2 regions of the Metabacillus sp. KJ11-3 genome follow, and region 2 is predicted to be linked to the other one. Evidence: riboswitches for the same ligand, from Rfam matches in the RefSeq annotation. Region 2 holds a riboswitch; the other holds the start of a gene.

Region 1 (8,202 bases), 800 kb from region 2:
CATAAGCTTAAATAGATGAAGTTTGCTATATTCATGGATAAGCTGCCCATTATTATCCACAATGAACATCGTATTTGTAACATGCTTGTCACTCTTTTTTGCGATGGATCCACCGATGATGTGTATGGTATATTTTTTTGCAAGCTTTTGCAAAAATGAGCATGTTTTTTCTCCATTTTCATCAGAGATTTCATCTAAGCGAGTTAGATCATATCCAGTTGTCCATAGCTCTGGTAGAACGACGATTGTTGAATCTTCTTGTTGAACAGCTTGTGCAATCTTTTCTTCTACTTGTTGATAATTAAAGTCTGGATCACCGAATTTAATGTCTAATTGAATACATGTAATGATAGATTTCATTTTGTTCACACTTTCATTATAAAATTTTTACTTTACAAGTTGTTACTAACAATATATGATTTGTGACTAGAATTTCAAGAATTTTTTGAGTAGGTGCTAAAAATGAAAATATATAAGCAATCAGAATTATTAACTTCATTACCAACGCAGTTTTTTGCAAGTCTTGTTGAAAAAGTTAACGATATTATGGAACAAGGACATGATGTGATTAATTTAGGGCAGGGAAATCCTGATCAGCCAACACCGGCACATATCGTAGAAGCGATGGAAAAGGCAGTGCAGAATCCTAATTACCACAAGTATTCTCCGTTTCGGGGTCAGACCTTCTTAAAGGAAGCCGTCTCTCTTTTTTACAAGAGAGAGTATGGAGTGGATGTTGATCCGCAATCAGAGGTGGCCATTCTTTTTGGAGGAAAAGCAGGGTTAGTTGAGGTTCCTCAATGTCTTCTCAATCCGGGGGATGTTGTGCTTGTACCAGATCCAGGTTATCCTGATTACTGGTCAGGTGTAGAATTAGCTCGGGCAAAAATGGAAGTAATGCCTTTGTTGGAGGAAAATAAGTTTTTACCGGATTATAAAAGTTTGCCAAAAGATGTCGTAAAACAAGCAAAATTAATGTTCATTAACTATCCGAATAATCCCACTGGAGCAACAGCATCAGCAGAATTTTTCGAAGAGACTGTTCAGTTTGCAGATGACCATAATATTTGTGTTGTTCATGATTTTGCATATGGTGCGATTGGCTTTGATGGGAAAAAACCGAAAAGTTTCCTACAAACAAAGGGTGCGAAAGAAGTTGGAATTGAAATATACACATTTTCTAAAACATTTAATATGGCCGGTTGGAGGGTTGGATTTGCAGTAGGTAACCCATCTGTTATTGAGGCGATAAACTTGCTGCAGGACCATATGTATGTAAGTGTATTTAGTGCAATCCAAGAAGCGGCTGCACATGCTTTATTAAGTCCGCAAACATGTGTAGAAGAATTAAATGAATTATATGAGTCTAGACGAAATGCATTAATAGAAGCATGCCTTGATATCGGGTGGAAAGTAACCGCACCAGCTGGATCGTTTTTTGCATGGCTACCTGTACCAAAACAATTTGAATCTTCTCAAGAATTTTCGGATTTTTTGCTTGAGAATGCCCATGTTGTTGTAGCACCAGGTGTTGGATTTGGAGAGTATGGTGAAGGGTATGTGAGGGTTGGTTTACTTACATCTGAAGAAAGATTAAAAGAAGCAGTTGAGAGAATAAAGAAATTAAATATTTTCTAATCTTGACAGATTATATTTTGTTCTGTCATAATCTTATTAATTTAATATATTGAACGTTCGTTCTTATCAAGAGCAGGTGGAGGGACTGGCCCGATGAAGCCCGGCAACCGACTTAAACATTACAATGTTAAGCACGGTGCTAATTCTTGCAGCATAAGCTGATAGATAAGGGAAATTGCTTTATACATTTGTACGTACAAAAAGCTCCTTTGATCTATTCAAAGGGGCTTTTTTAGTATTAATTTTAAATCCGTATATGAAACGAAATGTTCAAGATTTACAGAAGGAATCAAATGGCATAGAGTAATAAAAGATGTTAAAATTAGTATGATTAATAGAAAGATTCAGATAATGTCAGATGTATTGAGAAAGTAGGGTTATCAGTGAGTGAAGTTATTGCTACATACCTTGTACACGATCCAAAAGGTAATTTAAACAAAAAAGCCGAAGGCATTGCATTGGGTTTAACGGTTGGTTCATGGACCGATCTTCCATTGCTTGAGCAAGAACAATTAAAAGCCCATAAAGGTCGTGTATTAGAAGTCAGTCAGCTTGATAGTTGTGAAAAAACAAATCAATTTTTAGGGAAACATGTTACAAAAGGAATCATCAAAATTGCTTATCCAAGCGTAAATTATAGCCATGATATACCAGCCATTTTAACAACTGTTTTCGGAAAATTATCTCTTGATGGGGAAGTGAAGCTTCTTGATTTAGAGTTATCTGAAGAGGTGAAGAAAGCATTTCCAGGTCCAAAATTCGGTATACCTGGGATCCGTGACTTGGTAGGAGTTTATGATCGACCACTACTAATGAGTATCTTCAAGGGTGTCATTGGTAGAGATCTTGTTTACTTAAAAGACCAATTGAAGCAGCAAATATTGGGTGGAGTTGATTTAGTAAAGGATGATGAAATCCTCTTTGAGAATCCTTTAACACCTTTTGATGCTAGAATTGCAGCTGGTAAAGAAGTATTACAACAAGTATTTGAAGAAACAGGACGTAAAGCATTATACGCGGTAAACTTAACAGGAAAAACATTTGAGCTGAGAGACAAAGCGAAAAGGGCCACTGAGCTCGGAGCCAGCGTGTTGCTTTTTAATGTGTTTGCATATGGTTTGGATGTAATGCAAAGTTTAGTGGAAGATCCGGAAATTAATATACCGATTATGGCACATCCGGCTGTTAGTGGTGCTTCAACAGCATCAAGTTTGTATGGGTTTTCCAGCTCTTTACTATTAGGAAAACTAGTTAGAATGTCTGGTGCTGATTTCTCTTTATTTCCATCTCCATATGGAAGTGTTGCTTTAGATCGAAATGAAGCGCTCGGAATTGCGGAATACTGTTTGAAACAAGAAGGGCTAAAGCAAGCATTCCCGGTTCCGTCTGCAGGTATTCACCCAGGATTAGTCCCCTTATTAGTGAACGATTTTGGAATCAATTCTGTGATTAATGCCGGTGGCGGTGTACACGGACATCCAAATGGAACAATTGGTGGGGGACAAGCCTTCCGAGCAGCGATAGATGCTGCCCTTTCAGGTAGTTCCTTAAAGCAAGCTGCCGAAACAAGTGAGAACCTTAAGCTTGCCATTGATCTTTGGGGTGCAAAAGAGGTAAGCAAATGAGTGACACAGTAATTATTTGTGACTTTGACGGGACAATCACTGAGACAGACAACATTATAGCTATTATGAAAAAGTTCGCTCCACCTGAATGGAATGCTCTTAAAGAAGGGGTTTTATCCCAGGAAATCTCCATAAAAGAAGGAGTAGGCAAGATGTTTCAATTACTTCCTTCTTCATCAAAGGCGCAAATTGTGGATTATATCCTTAATCATGCTGAAATCCGATCAGGCTTTAGTGAGTTCGTTCAATATACAATCGATAAAAATATTCCACTTTATATTGTCAGTGGAGGAATTGACTTTTTTGTTTATCCTCTTCTTCACGGATTAGTTCAAGAAGATCAAATTTATTGTAATGTGGCTAATTTTTCTCATGAAAAAATAGTAATTGAATGGCCAAACAGCTGTGATGATTTATGTGCAAATGAATGTGGATGCTGTAAGCCGTCTCTTATTCGTCAGCTTACAAATGAGAATCAGAAGAAGATCGTAATAGGTGACTCAATAACAGATTTACAGGCTGCAAAATTGGCGGACTTTGTGATTGCCAGGGATCTGTTATTAAAAAAATGTATAGATTTAGAGTTACCACATCAGTCCTTTACTACATTTTATGAAGTGGTGAACATTTTGGATCAGTTTGAGGAGGTGAGTGTGTGAGTTTACTAGAACAACGCTGGGATGAACTAGCTGATATAAAAAGAGTGCTAGCTAAGAGAGAGTGGTTCCCGGGAACAAGTGGTAACTTGGCTATAAAAGTGAATAGTGATCCTATTTCGTTTCTTGTTACGGCAAGTGGAAAGGATAAAACAAAGGAAACGAGCGAAGACTTTTTGCTTGTAGATAGCACCGGTCAGCCGGTCCATGACACTCACTTAAAGCCATCAGCTGAAACGCTGTTACATGTTGAAATATTTAATAACACGGATGCTGGCTGCAGCCTTCATGTCCATACAGTCGATAACAATGTCATTTCCGAACTGTATGGTGATAATGAAAAGATCACGTTTAAAGGTCAGGAAATTATAAAAGCTTATGGTTTGTGGGATGAAGATGCAGAGTTTACGATTCCAATCATTTATAATCATGCTCACATTCCTACATTAGCAAAAGAGTTTAGTGAATATGTTAAAGGTGATGCAGGTGCAGTCCTTATTCGTAATCATGGTATTACTGTATGGGGAAGGGATGCATTAGAAGCGAAAAAATTCTTAGAAGCTAGTGAATTTTTGTTTTCCTATCATCTTAAATTGATGGCTTTGAAAGCAGTGCGCTAAAAATGAATGTTATATAACAATTTAATATATTGGAGGAGAAAAGAATGGCAGTTATTAAAGTAAGAAACACAAAAGAAGTTATAGAAGGTCAAGAGAAGGTTTCTTCATTTCTAGAAAAACAAGGTGTTTTATATGAGCATTGGGATATGAGCAAACTTCCATCACATTTAGTTGAAAAATTCGTTCTAAATGATGAAGAAAAATCAGAAATATTAACAACTTATAAAGCGGAAATTGAAGATTTAGCTGAAAGAAGAGGATACAAGACTTGGGATATCGTGGCATTATCAGATGCGACACCAAACCTAGAAGAGCTATTAAAGAAGTTTGAAAATGTTCATACACATACTGAGGATGAGGTTCGTGCAATTACTGCGGGGCATGGGATTTTTATTATCAAAGGTGACGAGCAAACAGGATATTTTGATGTAGAGTTGGAAGCGGGAGATGTTATATCTGTACCAGAAGGAAATCCTCATTTCTTTACATTAATGGAAGATCGTCAAGTTGTAGCTGTTCGTTTATTTATTGAAACTGAGGGATGGGTGGCACATCCTTTTAAGGAAGAGCAAGAATTAACTAAATAAGACGAAAAAAAGCGGAGATTTTATTTCTCCGCTTTTTTTAATAAGTGTTGTTTTTTCTTTGTTAACTTTAGAAATTCTTGATCTAATATTGCATATTTTTCAGAATCCGGTGTTAATAAGCTAAGCTCACCAAGTACCGCAGAAATTTCTGTGTTCACTCTCAATAATTCTTCTTCTATTTCCTTTTGGCTAGAAGAAATAGATTTTTGAGGTGTAGTTCGTTTCTTCTCATACTCTTCAATCGACATTTCTATACGTTTAATTTTTTTATCCTCGAAAACTAACAGTTTATCACAAACATGTTGTAAAAAATAGATATCATGAGAAACGATAAGAATGGTTCCGGAAAAATCTTTTAATGTTTTTTCTAATTGATTTCGGCATGCTAAATCTAAATGATTTGTCGGTTCATCCAGGATTAAGAGGTCGTATTCATTAACTAGCATGTTTGTTAATTTAATTCTTGTCCGCTCTCCCAGACTTAAAGTTCCAACTCGTTGACTCAGTTTTTCTGCGTCCATTCCCATATTTGCCAGAGTTGTTCTGGCTTTAAGTAGTTGTGTCCGGTCTGAGATCTGTAATGCTTCTAAACCTGTTTGCGAGATATCCATATCTGCAACATCCTGACTTAAACTTGCGATGTTAAGTGAGGAGCTAATAGTTAAATTACCTGATGTGATTGTTTCTTTTCCCCTTAACATATTTATTAATGTTGTTTTCCCTGAACCATTTGGTCCATAAATACCAATTTTTTCTCCATGCTTAATATAAAAATGACTTTGCTGAAACAACATTCTTGTTTGATACTTTTTCATAAGGTCTTTTGCCTCAATGATACGGTTTCCTCTTTTTTCGTTTGCTTTAAATTGAAATGCAATGTTTTTCTCTTCAGAAGGTTTTTCAACCTTATTTTTTTCTAATTCACTTTTTAGTCTTTTCATTTTTGACTTCATTGCACGATCTATTTTCTTCGCTTTCACACCATGGAATTCTTTCATTCCTTCTTGATCACGCATTGTACGGTGAGCTTTTCCTGCCCAATGTTGTAATTGCTCCATTTGAGCTTCAACTCTTGCGATATCCTTTTGCTGGCTATGATAGTGATGGAATTGAACGTCTCTGCGTTTCTTTTTCTCATTAAAGTAAGAAGTGTAATTTCCTTCATAAGTTGTAAGATGTCCGTTCTCCAGGTCAAAAATATGACCAACAGTTTGATCTAAAAAGTAACGATCATGAGAAATGACAACGATAGCTCCTTTGAAGGTTTTAAGTTGTTCGATTAACCAATTAATTCCTTGAAAATCCAGATGGTTCGTAGGTTCGTCAAGTAAAAGGATATGTGGATGACATGACCAAACTTCAGCTAAAGCAATTTTAAGTTTTTCACCCCCACTTAAATGTGAGAGGCGGTCATGATCCCACGATTGGTATTTTGAAAGTCCTAATTCACTTGTCTTTTCTAGAAATTCACTAGAAGGATGTAACATTTCTGCTGATTGAAAATCGACGGATTGCTTTAAATAACCAATTTTAAGTGAGGGAGCTTTTACGATTGTGCCGCTATCAGGCTCTATTCTGCCGTAAATCAAGTTGGCAAGTGTTGATTTTCCTGCACCATTTATACCAACTAACCCAATTCGATCTTGGTTTTTTATTTCAAAGGAAACATCGTTTAAAATCTGTAGATCACCAAAATGTTTGTGAATATTCCGTACTGTAAGCATAAAAAAACCTCCCTAGCCCTAGAGAGATCATTCTTTTAAAAATACATATGCATATGAAAAAAGGCTTCTGATATGGAAGAACATATCAAAAAGTTTCATAAGGGATGTATAATGTTGAAGAATGCAGACTAATCCAATTTCTCTAGGTAATATTAAGATTCAATAAATAAATGAATAATAATAGCCTGAAAAAAAGATTAGAACTTCATTGTCTCAACATTCACCCTTTCCGTTTTTATTACTATTATTATATGTAACAGGAAAAGAAAATGCAACACCATATCATATACATGGAAAACGGATATTTTCAAATGCCCTTTACTATTAAGTAGGGCTATGATAAGTTTTTATCAATTACACTTCAAGGGGGCTGTGTTATGAAAGTTCGCTATCATTATGTGAACAAAGCTGAAGTTAAATATTGTGAAAGTCAATGGACTGTCAAGGAAGCATATGAATATTTAAAGGAAGCAGGGTATAGGTCAATACCCGTTTTAAAGGATGATGGGAAAACATTTGTTGGTTTCATCTATAAAGTCCATTTATTGGAGCATTTTGTTGAACATAATGGAAAGGAAACAGATCAAATTGAGCCATTCATTAAAAATCAAGATGCATACATATTTGAAGACGATTCTTTCTTTAAAACATTTTTATCCATTCGCCGGTTGCCTTTCCTAGCTGTCATCAATGAACAAAATGAATTTTCCGGTATTATTACTCATTCAAATATCATGGATGTATTAGAAGATTCTTTCGGAATGAAAACCGGGGGAGTTCTTTTAACAGTTGGTACGAAGGAGCATAAAGGTGCAATAAAGGATTTAGTAACTGCTGTAAAAGATATTAATATCGAAGGTTTGTTAACATTAGATAATGGTGATGAGTATATTAGAAGGATCATTTTAAATTTATCTGGAGATTTATCTGATCAAAAACTTCAAAAAGTCGTGAAGAAATTAGAAGACAAAGATTTTCGTGTAACTGCAATCGACCGCATTGCCAAAACAAATTAATAACCAAGGGATTGTTCGAATATAGAACAGTCCCTCTTTTTTTCTATTATTGAAAATTTGTCACGTCTTCTGGATGAAGAAATAATTCTGATAGTGTAACCGCTTTTGCTTTCTCTTTGACCTTTGGTACATACTGTCTTAGGACTGCTGCTGTTTTATCTCCGGCAATTCCAACATGACCAATTGCTATAATTTCAGTATCATCCTCAATCCTGTTTAATAATAAATTTGCTTGCCTAACAATATGACTTGTCGTATATTGTTCATCAAAAAATAATTCGTTTTCAAGGTAGGGGACACCTAACTCACTTGCCAATTTTTCAACAACACTTTTTC
Region 2 (8,202 bases):
CAGTGGGCTTAGGTTTCCTCCTTGCGGAGTTCCAACTGGTGTTTCTTCATATTTCCCATTCACCATAACTCCACTGACAAGATATTTCCTTATTAGGGAAATGACATCTCCATCATCTATTGTATTAGAGATGATCCGCATGAGTTTATCGTGATGAACTGTATCGAAAAATCTTTCAAGGTCAATATCCACAATCCAATCGTATCCATCATTTAGAAATTCCAAGCTTTTAATAATTGCCATCTCACAACTTCTTTTTGGTCTAAAGCCATAACTGAATTCACTGAATTGCTTTTCAAATATTGGACTGAGAACTTGATGAATGGCTTGTTGAACTACCCTATCCACTACTGTTGGTATTCCCAATTTGCGCATCTTACCATTTTCTTTTGGGATCTCCACTCTTAAGGCAGCTTGTGGTTGGTACTTTCTTGTTCTGATGCGCTGACGTAGCTCATCCTTGTTCTCTCTCAGATATTGTTTCAGTTCATTGACCGTTATTCCATCGACCCCACTAGCACCTTTGTTTTTATATACACGCAAGTAGGCTTCATTCATATTTTGATTACTTAGAATTTGTTCTAAAAGTTCCACACTCGTTTCTCCTTTCCTCTCACGTAGTAAGTGATAGCTCCATTTTGGTTATCCTTTGAGGTACTCTCATACTTTCACCATTAACACATTCGGAGTATGTCACTTACGCATTCGTGGTGTTGAAACACTATAAATTGTTCAGCCCTTCATGAAATTACTTCACTACTATGGCTTCTGCTGACTTCTTGCGGCTAACCTTTTTCGACTGTACCCTTTGTACATCCGCAAGATCTCCCAGGGTAAGACAACCATCTTTCCTCTTTTACTCGCCTGATCTACTTTACAAAGTTACGCACATCTTTTGGACTTTAACTTGTTTGGGAGTCTTATCCCTTTGTAAAGCCTTAGTATCAGATTTCTGTTCGTCGAGCCAAGATTTTATTCCACGCTTCCTCCAGCCCTTATCTCACGATAAGTACCTTGCGCTTCCTTAGTGGTTGGTCGATGTGTACCCCCACAGTGGACTTTCACCACCTAGATAGTTGCCATGCCTGGCACACCAAAAGAAAGAGCTAACCTCAATGAAGTGGTCCCTATGTCAAGGACACTTTGAAAAAAAGGCCTTAAATTTTGAGAATTAATATCGTATTCTTCCGTTAAGGAGGAGATACGACAAAAGAACCAGTAACTCTTCTGCCTTTAGAAAGTTACTGGTTCTTAAATTTTATCCGTGTCTTAAAATTATTTATGAATAGATGTTTTATAAAGTCAATTGATAGCTTTCGCGTATTTATGCTGGGAGAAAGTGTTCCTTGTTACATTCAGAGGTATTGTAAACAATTGGATGACTCAAAATGGCAGTGGTTTTATGTACAGATGTCGGAACCTGTTACCTTTGTTACTGACATGGCTTATCTTTTCTACGTACTAAAATGGATCCTAAAGTATGATTTTGACGATTTATCCTATGCTGTGTATTTTCAAGATATTATGGATCCCGAAAGTAATCCTCAATCACTAATCAAAGATGAGTGGTTACCCGTTCTACGGAATCGATACGGGCAGCGCTTGAAGAAAGAATTATACGAAATCCATTATAGCTTGAATGAAGAATCGGACAATGACGTCAATGTCGATGATTCTGTCATATTTTAAGTGGATATTCACCTGTTTTCAGATATTCTGCATATTGGTTAGGGGAGAGCTTTGCTAGTTTCCATTGATACCGGTCATTATTATAATAATCTATGTAGTTATCAATCTCCTGACGGAGATCTGTATAACTACCACAGTTTTTCAAATTGATTTCATCCTTCATATGCCCAAAAAATGATTCCTGCGGTGCGTTGTCCCAGCAGTTACCACGTCGGGACATGGATTGCCTAAGTTCCTTATCTTTTAACAGTTGGCGGAAAGAGATGCTTGTATAATGACATCCTTGGTCAGAATGGACAATGGCATCAGTTTCTAAGCTATCACCGTGGTTTTCTAGTAGGATTTTGATTGTTTCTAATACAAAATCGACTTCAAGTGACTCACTTGGAACGTACGCCAGCACCTGTTTCGTGAAGGCATCCTTTATGACGGAAAGATAAGCCTTACGGCCATTATTGTAATAAAGATATGTTATATCTGTAAGGAATATTTTCCCGGCACCATGCTTTTCAAATTCCCGATTTACTATATTTTCTGATATGGTATCTGTCTTCAATGCTTTAGCCATTCTTCTGTAGGGGTTTGCTTTTCTGATTGGACAAAACAAATTGAACTTTTTCATTAGGCGGCTGATTTTCTTTTGATTCATCCTTAAGCCCATATGCAGAAGGCGCATATATATACCGCGTCTACCTTTGTCATATCCACGAAATCGATAAGCTTCCAAAATTAATTCAAAATCCTTTTTATCCTGCTCATCTTTATTTCTGCGTTTATCTGCGGACTTAAGCCAGTTGTAATAACCACTTCTAGACACACCTGCCATTTCACAAAGCCAATTGATATTAAGCTCATTATTATCTCTCAGAGTCATTTCTTCGATGAGTCTGAATTTTTCTTCTGGCGTTGCTTCTGGTTTTCCTTCCATTCTGCCTGTCTGTCTAGAAATTCTGTTTTTTTTAGAAATTCATTCTCTTGTTTTAGGTACCTTATTTGATGTTCCAAACGTTTTATTCGATCCGTATTTGATAATTCCTTAATGGAATGACGACCAGAATTTTTACCTCTCATGTCTTGATAGCCATCTATTCGTTCTGCATAATCTTTAACTCTTTGAACTAGACTGTCCTTTCTTCTTTTCCCTAAAAGAGTAGGATCAATTTCCATATCACGCAGAATAGCCGATGGTCCTTTTCCAGATTGGTATTCCTGATAAAATCGTTCTTTAAATTCTTTTGTGTAAGATATACTTGAATCACTTACTTTTTCGATGAAAGGATTGGACAGTAGCTGTTTTTGTTGTTCTTCTGAAAATTTGTTTTTCCCCATTTTACACCCTCACCTATTTGAATAATTAAAATATAACAAAAAAAAGACCCTGCAAAACAGAGTCAGTAAAAAATTCAAGGACAAGCCTCTTTTTTAAAACTGTCTATTTTATAGGGTCCATTTTACAAAAAGTTAGCTCTCTTCTTAACTTATGCATTCACATTTTCCTTCTTCTTCACAGTCGGAAGCTTCTCCAATGCTGCATCAAAATCCTTAATTAAGTCATCCACCTTTTCTAACCCTACACTTAATCGAAGCAATCCATCAGAAATCCCACGTTTTTCACGTTCAGCTGGCGGCATTGCTGCATGCGACATTTTTGCCGGATAGGAAAGAATTGATTCAACCGCTCCTAAGCTTACAGCGAAAACAGGAAGCTCAACATTCTCCACCAACGTTCTTACTGCATCTCCATCCGCTAGTTTAAATGATAAAACCGCACCAGGTCCGTCTGCTTGATATCGCTGTGTATCATGTCCCGGATGAAAGCTTAAGCCCGGGTAGTATACTTCAACCACCTTTGGATGGTCAGCTAAAAACTCAGCGATCTTTAATGCGGAAGCTTGTGATTGCTGCAATCTTACATGCAATGTTTTTAACCCTCTAAGAACTAACCATGCATCCTGCACACCAAGAACTGCTCCGAATGCATTTTGTAGTTTATATAAGCGATCCCCAAGCTCAGGGTCTTTTACAACCGCAAGTCCTGCAAGTACATCACTATGACCTGCTAAAAACTTCGTTGCACTATGAAGCACAACATCCACACCAAGCTCTAATGGTCTTTGAAGTTCTGGTGTCAAAAACGTATTATCTAAAAAGGTTAAACAATTATTGGCTTTTGCTAAATTCACAATACCTTGAATGTCCGTTACCTTTAACAACGGATTTGAAGGTGTTTCCATATAGATCACTTTCGTATTTGGTCTAATTTCAGATGCAACCTGATGAAGATCTGTCATATCAACAAATGTATGCTCAATTCCAAAACGAGTTAATACATCTGTAATAATCCGAAATGTCCCGCCATATACATCCTCGGTGACCAATACGTGATCACCTTGCGATAATAATAAGAATGCTGTTGAAATAGCAGCCATTCCTGAAGAAAATGCCAACCCTCTTGATCCACCCTCTAATTCTGCGATAGCTTGTTCCAAAGCTTCGCGTGTCGGATTTCCTGAACGGGCATAATCATACTTCCCAAACTCATCAATATTAAATTGATGAAAGGTGGAAGAATGGTGAATAGGCACACTTACCGATCCTGTGCTATGATCCACCTTTGATTCATTATGAAGTAGTTTTGTTTGAAATGACCAATTATGATTGCTCAACTGCTACAGCTCCCTTCATTGCTTTAAATGCTTGTGTAAGATCTTCTATAATATCTTCCGCATGCTCAACACCTACTGAAAAACGCAATAACTTGTTACAGACACCATTTGCAATGCGAATTTCTTCAGGTATGTCCATATGTGTTTGGGTAGCCGGGTACGTAATGAAACTTTCAATACCACCTAAACTTTCTGCAAAACAAATGGTTTTCAAGTTTTTAAGGAATGGATTTACCCATGCTTCATCCTGCAAACGGAAAGAAAGCATTCCACCTTTTCCCGGATAAAGAACATCGAGTACATCAGGATGCTCCTCTAAAAATTGTGCAACCTGCTGAGCATTTTGCTGGTGCTGTCTCATACGAAGAGATAATGTTTTCATCCCTCTCATTAATAACCATGAATCGAATGGAGATAACACCGCTCCGATCGCATTTTGGTGCTGAAAAAACTCATCACTCAGTTCCTGCCCTTTGGTTACAACTAAACCGGCAAGTACATCATTATGTCCGCCTAAATATTTTGTTGCACTGTGAATCACAATATCAGCACCAACTAATATTGGTGTTTGAAGAACAGGAGTATAGAAGGTATTATCCACAATCACTAAGATCTCATGTTTTTTTGCAATTGCTGCTAATTCCTTTATATCTGTTTCCTGCATTAATGGATTTGTTGGTGTTTCAATAAATAGTGCTTTTGTTTTTTCATTGATTAACTTTTCTGTTTCCGCTGGATTTGTGAAATCATCGTATTGAAAAGATAGTCCGTACTTTCTCCACTCTCTTTCAAATAATCGATATGTTCCACCATATAAATCAGATGAGACGATTAGTTCATCTCCACTTTGAAATAAAGCCATGATCGTTTGGATGGCAGCCATTCCCGAGCTGAAAGCAAATCCCCGATCACCATGCTCTAAGTCAGCAATTGCCTGCTCTACAAGCAATCTGGTTGGATTTCCTGTACGTATATAATCAAACCCTGTTGATTCTCCAATCCCTGCATGACGATATGCTGTAGAAAAATAAACTGGAGGGTTTACAGTACCTGTTACATTTTCACTTCTGTTACCAATTTGGGCTAATTTCGTTTCAATTCGTTTGCTCATGTTTGTCACTCCTAAAGTTTGAATTAATCATTATGGACATGAGAGAAAGCGTTCCTTATCTTCTAAGGCAAAATAAAAAGTCTTCCCCGTTAAGAAGAAGACTGTGTTGTTTTGAGTGCGCTTCTTCTTATCTCTCAAGCATAAAGCTGGTGTGGCTTGCTGGATTTAGCACCTTGGCACTCGTGGAAGATCTTTCGTAAAATCTGTTAGCTTAATATTTACTTATGAACTTAGAACCTACTTAATTTGTTTAAGTGGGTTTTTAGAAGCACGCAATGCTTGCGGCTTGCGATGCAAGCCAGCGACAGATGATGAAAAATGCTTCGAACAAACAAAATCGCTTTGTTCGCTTCATTTTTCATCATCTGTCGGTGCTTTTAAAAACCAACATAGGTATATTCTAAGAAAATAAATATCAATCACCAGATCTTCACTCGTTATGAACCGGTTGCTGAGGCTTCATAGGGCCAGTCCCTCTGCCTCTCTTGATAAGAAATATATGAAATTGTTTGGTTTACTTTTTTTACTACTTTACATGATTCGAGTTTAGAATGCAATACAATTATTGTAATAGTTTGATTTGTATAATTATTCGAACGTAAAAAGCCGACGTTTTGTCGGCTTCTACTTAGATTTCGATTTTTCATTAAAATAATTAACAGAGTACATAGATCCTTCTGCAACCATTGAATTATCTTCTATATCATAAGGATCGGGATGTCCGGCTTTTTCCATAACTGGTTCTTTCCTAGATAAAAGGATTTTTGCTTTATTTTTTATACGCTGAATTCCATAATTCATTTTATCTTTTCGTTTCTCATCTTTTAATAAATAAGAAGTAACACCTATTGTCGATAGCGCAACACCGGATAAAACCACTGTCCTCTTTGATAAGGCTTGTTTTTTCATTGTGATTCTCCTTTCACTCTTTTTTAATAGGTTTACCATGTACATTCCCTTGTCCCATTTTTTCAAACCTTTTTTCTCTATCTTTCTATTTGCATTTTTAAGGATGAATCCACTCAGGCGTGTTAAAATAGAAAATGGTTTCAAACATATACATTAAGGAGGGAAATGATGAGTAAACAAACAGGTATTATAAAGGAGCGTTCCTTTTTTTCAGCATCTTTAGAGGAAGAAGTAACATTGCTTATTTATCTTCCGGAAAATTTTTCTCCTTTATATAAGTATAGTTTGTTAATTGCACAGGATGGTCAGGATTATTTCAAGCTGGGCCGGGTTGGCAGACAACTCGAAGCACTCATGAAAGAAGAAGAAATTGAGAATGTTATTGTTGTAGGAATTCCATACAAAGATGTCGATGACCGCCGAGATAAATATCATCCTGATGGAGTTAAGGTTAAGCAGTATATACGTTTTCTTGCACATGAGCTTGTTCCATATTTGGATGAAGAATTTCCAACCTACCAAATTGGCTACGGCCGTGCTCTTATCGGGGATTCTTTAGGGGCATCCGTTTCCTTGCTGACAGGCTTAATGTATCCAAATATTTTTGGTAAACTTATTTTGCAATCCCCATTTGTTAATGATGGTGTATTGGAAGCAGTTGAAAACTTTACTTCATCTACCCGTCCAATTGTTTATCATCAAATCGGAAAGAAAGAAACAGCTGTAAAAACAACTCATGGTGAGATCCTTGATTTTGTGACACCAAACCGCAAGCTTGCAGAAGCGATTGAAAAAAAGGATTTTCATACACCTATGAAGAATTTGATGGCGATCATACATGGAAGTATTGGCAGCCTTCTTTAACGCCGATTTTCAAGCAAATATTTGAGTAATTTTCAGACACATCATACGTACATATGTTTATTTTCAAAAATTTGATATACTAACATTACAATGACTCGTTAGGAGGGAATGACATGAAATACGGAATTGCCCTTTTTCCATCTAAAAAACTACAGGATCTTGCCAATTCATATCGTAAACGATATGACACGAATTACGCTTTAGTTCCACCGCATTTAACGTTAAAAACAGCATTTGATGCAGATGATACTGAAATTAAAGCTATCGCAAAAGAGTTACGTGACATCGCTAATGCAACAAAACCTTTGCACATTTCCATTAAGAAGGTAAGCTCTTTTTCACCTGTGAATAACGTCATTTATTTAAAAGTAGACCCGACAGATGAGCTTAAAGCTCTCCATGAAAAGCTGCATACAGGATCACTGAATAGCAATCCGGAGTATGCATTTGTTCCACATATAACAATTGGTCAAAAACTATCAGACGACGAACATTCAGATGTGTTGGGAAATCTTAAAATGTTGGACATTCGTCATGAAGAGGTTATTGATCGTTTTCACCTTTTATACCAATTAGAAAACGGTACTTGGACTGTCTACGAAACATTTTTACTCGGAAAGGAAAGCGAATAATTGAACATACAACAAGTCACAACAAAAGAACAACTAGATGATGCATTTTCAGTACGATACACTGTTTTTGTAGATGAACAACAAGTTCCAGTAGAAGAAGAAATTGATCAACTTGAAGATGAGGCAACACATGTCGTGCTATATGATGACAACCAAAAGCCTGCCGGTGCAGGACGGGTGCGAGTTGTTGACGGCATAGGCAAACTTGAAAGAATCTGTGTTTTATCAACAAGCCGCAAAAACGGCGCCGGCCGAATGATTGTTGAAAAATTAGAAGAAATTGCAACACAGCAAGGTGTAAGCAAACTAAAGCTTAACGCACAAACACATG

Evidence for each region. Region 2 has a riboswitch for S-adenosylmethionine ahead of AC0L8O_RS17835 (methionine biosynthesis PLP-dependent protein). Riboswitches for the same ligand answer to the same signal wherever they lie in the genome.
Region 1: it holds a riboswitch for S-adenosylmethionine, as region 2 does, so the genes downstream of both, mtnW (2,3-diketo-5-methylthiopentyl-1-phosphate enolase) here and AC0L8O_RS17835 (methionine biosynthesis PLP-dependent protein) in region 2, are expected to answer to the same signal.

What each region holds. Positions count from the first base shown of each region.
Region 1 covers NZ_CM147865.1:2,786,711-2,794,912, reverse strand. Annotated here, with positions in the region: gene AC0L8O_RS14225 (carbon-nitrogen family hydrolase) at 1-360, opposite strand, end outside; gene AC0L8O_RS14220 (aminotransferase class I/II-fold pyridoxal phosphate-dependent enzyme) at 463-1,638, shown strand; SAM riboswitch class I at 1,699-1,810, shown strand; gene mtnW (2,3-diketo-5-methylthiopentyl-1-phosphate enolase) at 2,022-3,263, shown strand; gene AC0L8O_RS14210 (2-hydroxy-3-keto-5-methylthiopentenyl-1-phosphate phosphatase) at 3,260-3,922, shown strand; gene AC0L8O_RS14205 (methylthioribulose 1-phosphate dehydratase) at 3,919-4,539, shown strand; gene AC0L8O_RS14200 (1,2-dihydroxy-3-keto-5-methylthiopentene dioxygenase) at 4,584-5,126, shown strand; gene abc-f (ribosomal protection-like ABC-F family protein) at 5,147-6,850, opposite strand; gene cbpA (cyclic di-AMP binding protein CbpA) at 7,228-7,866, shown strand; gene AC0L8O_RS14185 (divergent polysaccharide deacetylase family protein) at 7,913-8,202, opposite strand, start outside.
Region 2 covers NZ_CM147865.1:3,586,906-3,595,107, forward strand. Annotated here, with positions in the region: gene ltrA (group II intron reverse transcriptase/maturase) at 1-594, opposite strand, end outside; gene AC0L8O_RS17815 (hypothetical protein) at 1,375-1,689, shown strand; gene AC0L8O_RS17820 (IS3 family transposase) at 1,679-2,617, opposite strand; gene AC0L8O_RS17825 (HTH domain-containing protein) at 2,560-3,018, opposite strand; gene metC (cystathionine beta-lyase) at 3,168-4,355, opposite strand; gene AC0L8O_RS17835 (methionine biosynthesis PLP-dependent protein) at 4,342-5,466, opposite strand; SAM riboswitch class I at 5,822-5,961, opposite strand; gene AC0L8O_RS17840 (hypothetical protein) at 6,091-6,375, opposite strand; partial or broken gene AC0L8O_RS17845 (esterase family protein) at 6,544-7,268, shown strand; gene AC0L8O_RS17850 (YjcG family protein) at 7,353-7,871, shown strand; gene AC0L8O_RS17855 (GNAT family N-acetyltransferase) at 7,872-8,202, shown strand, end outside.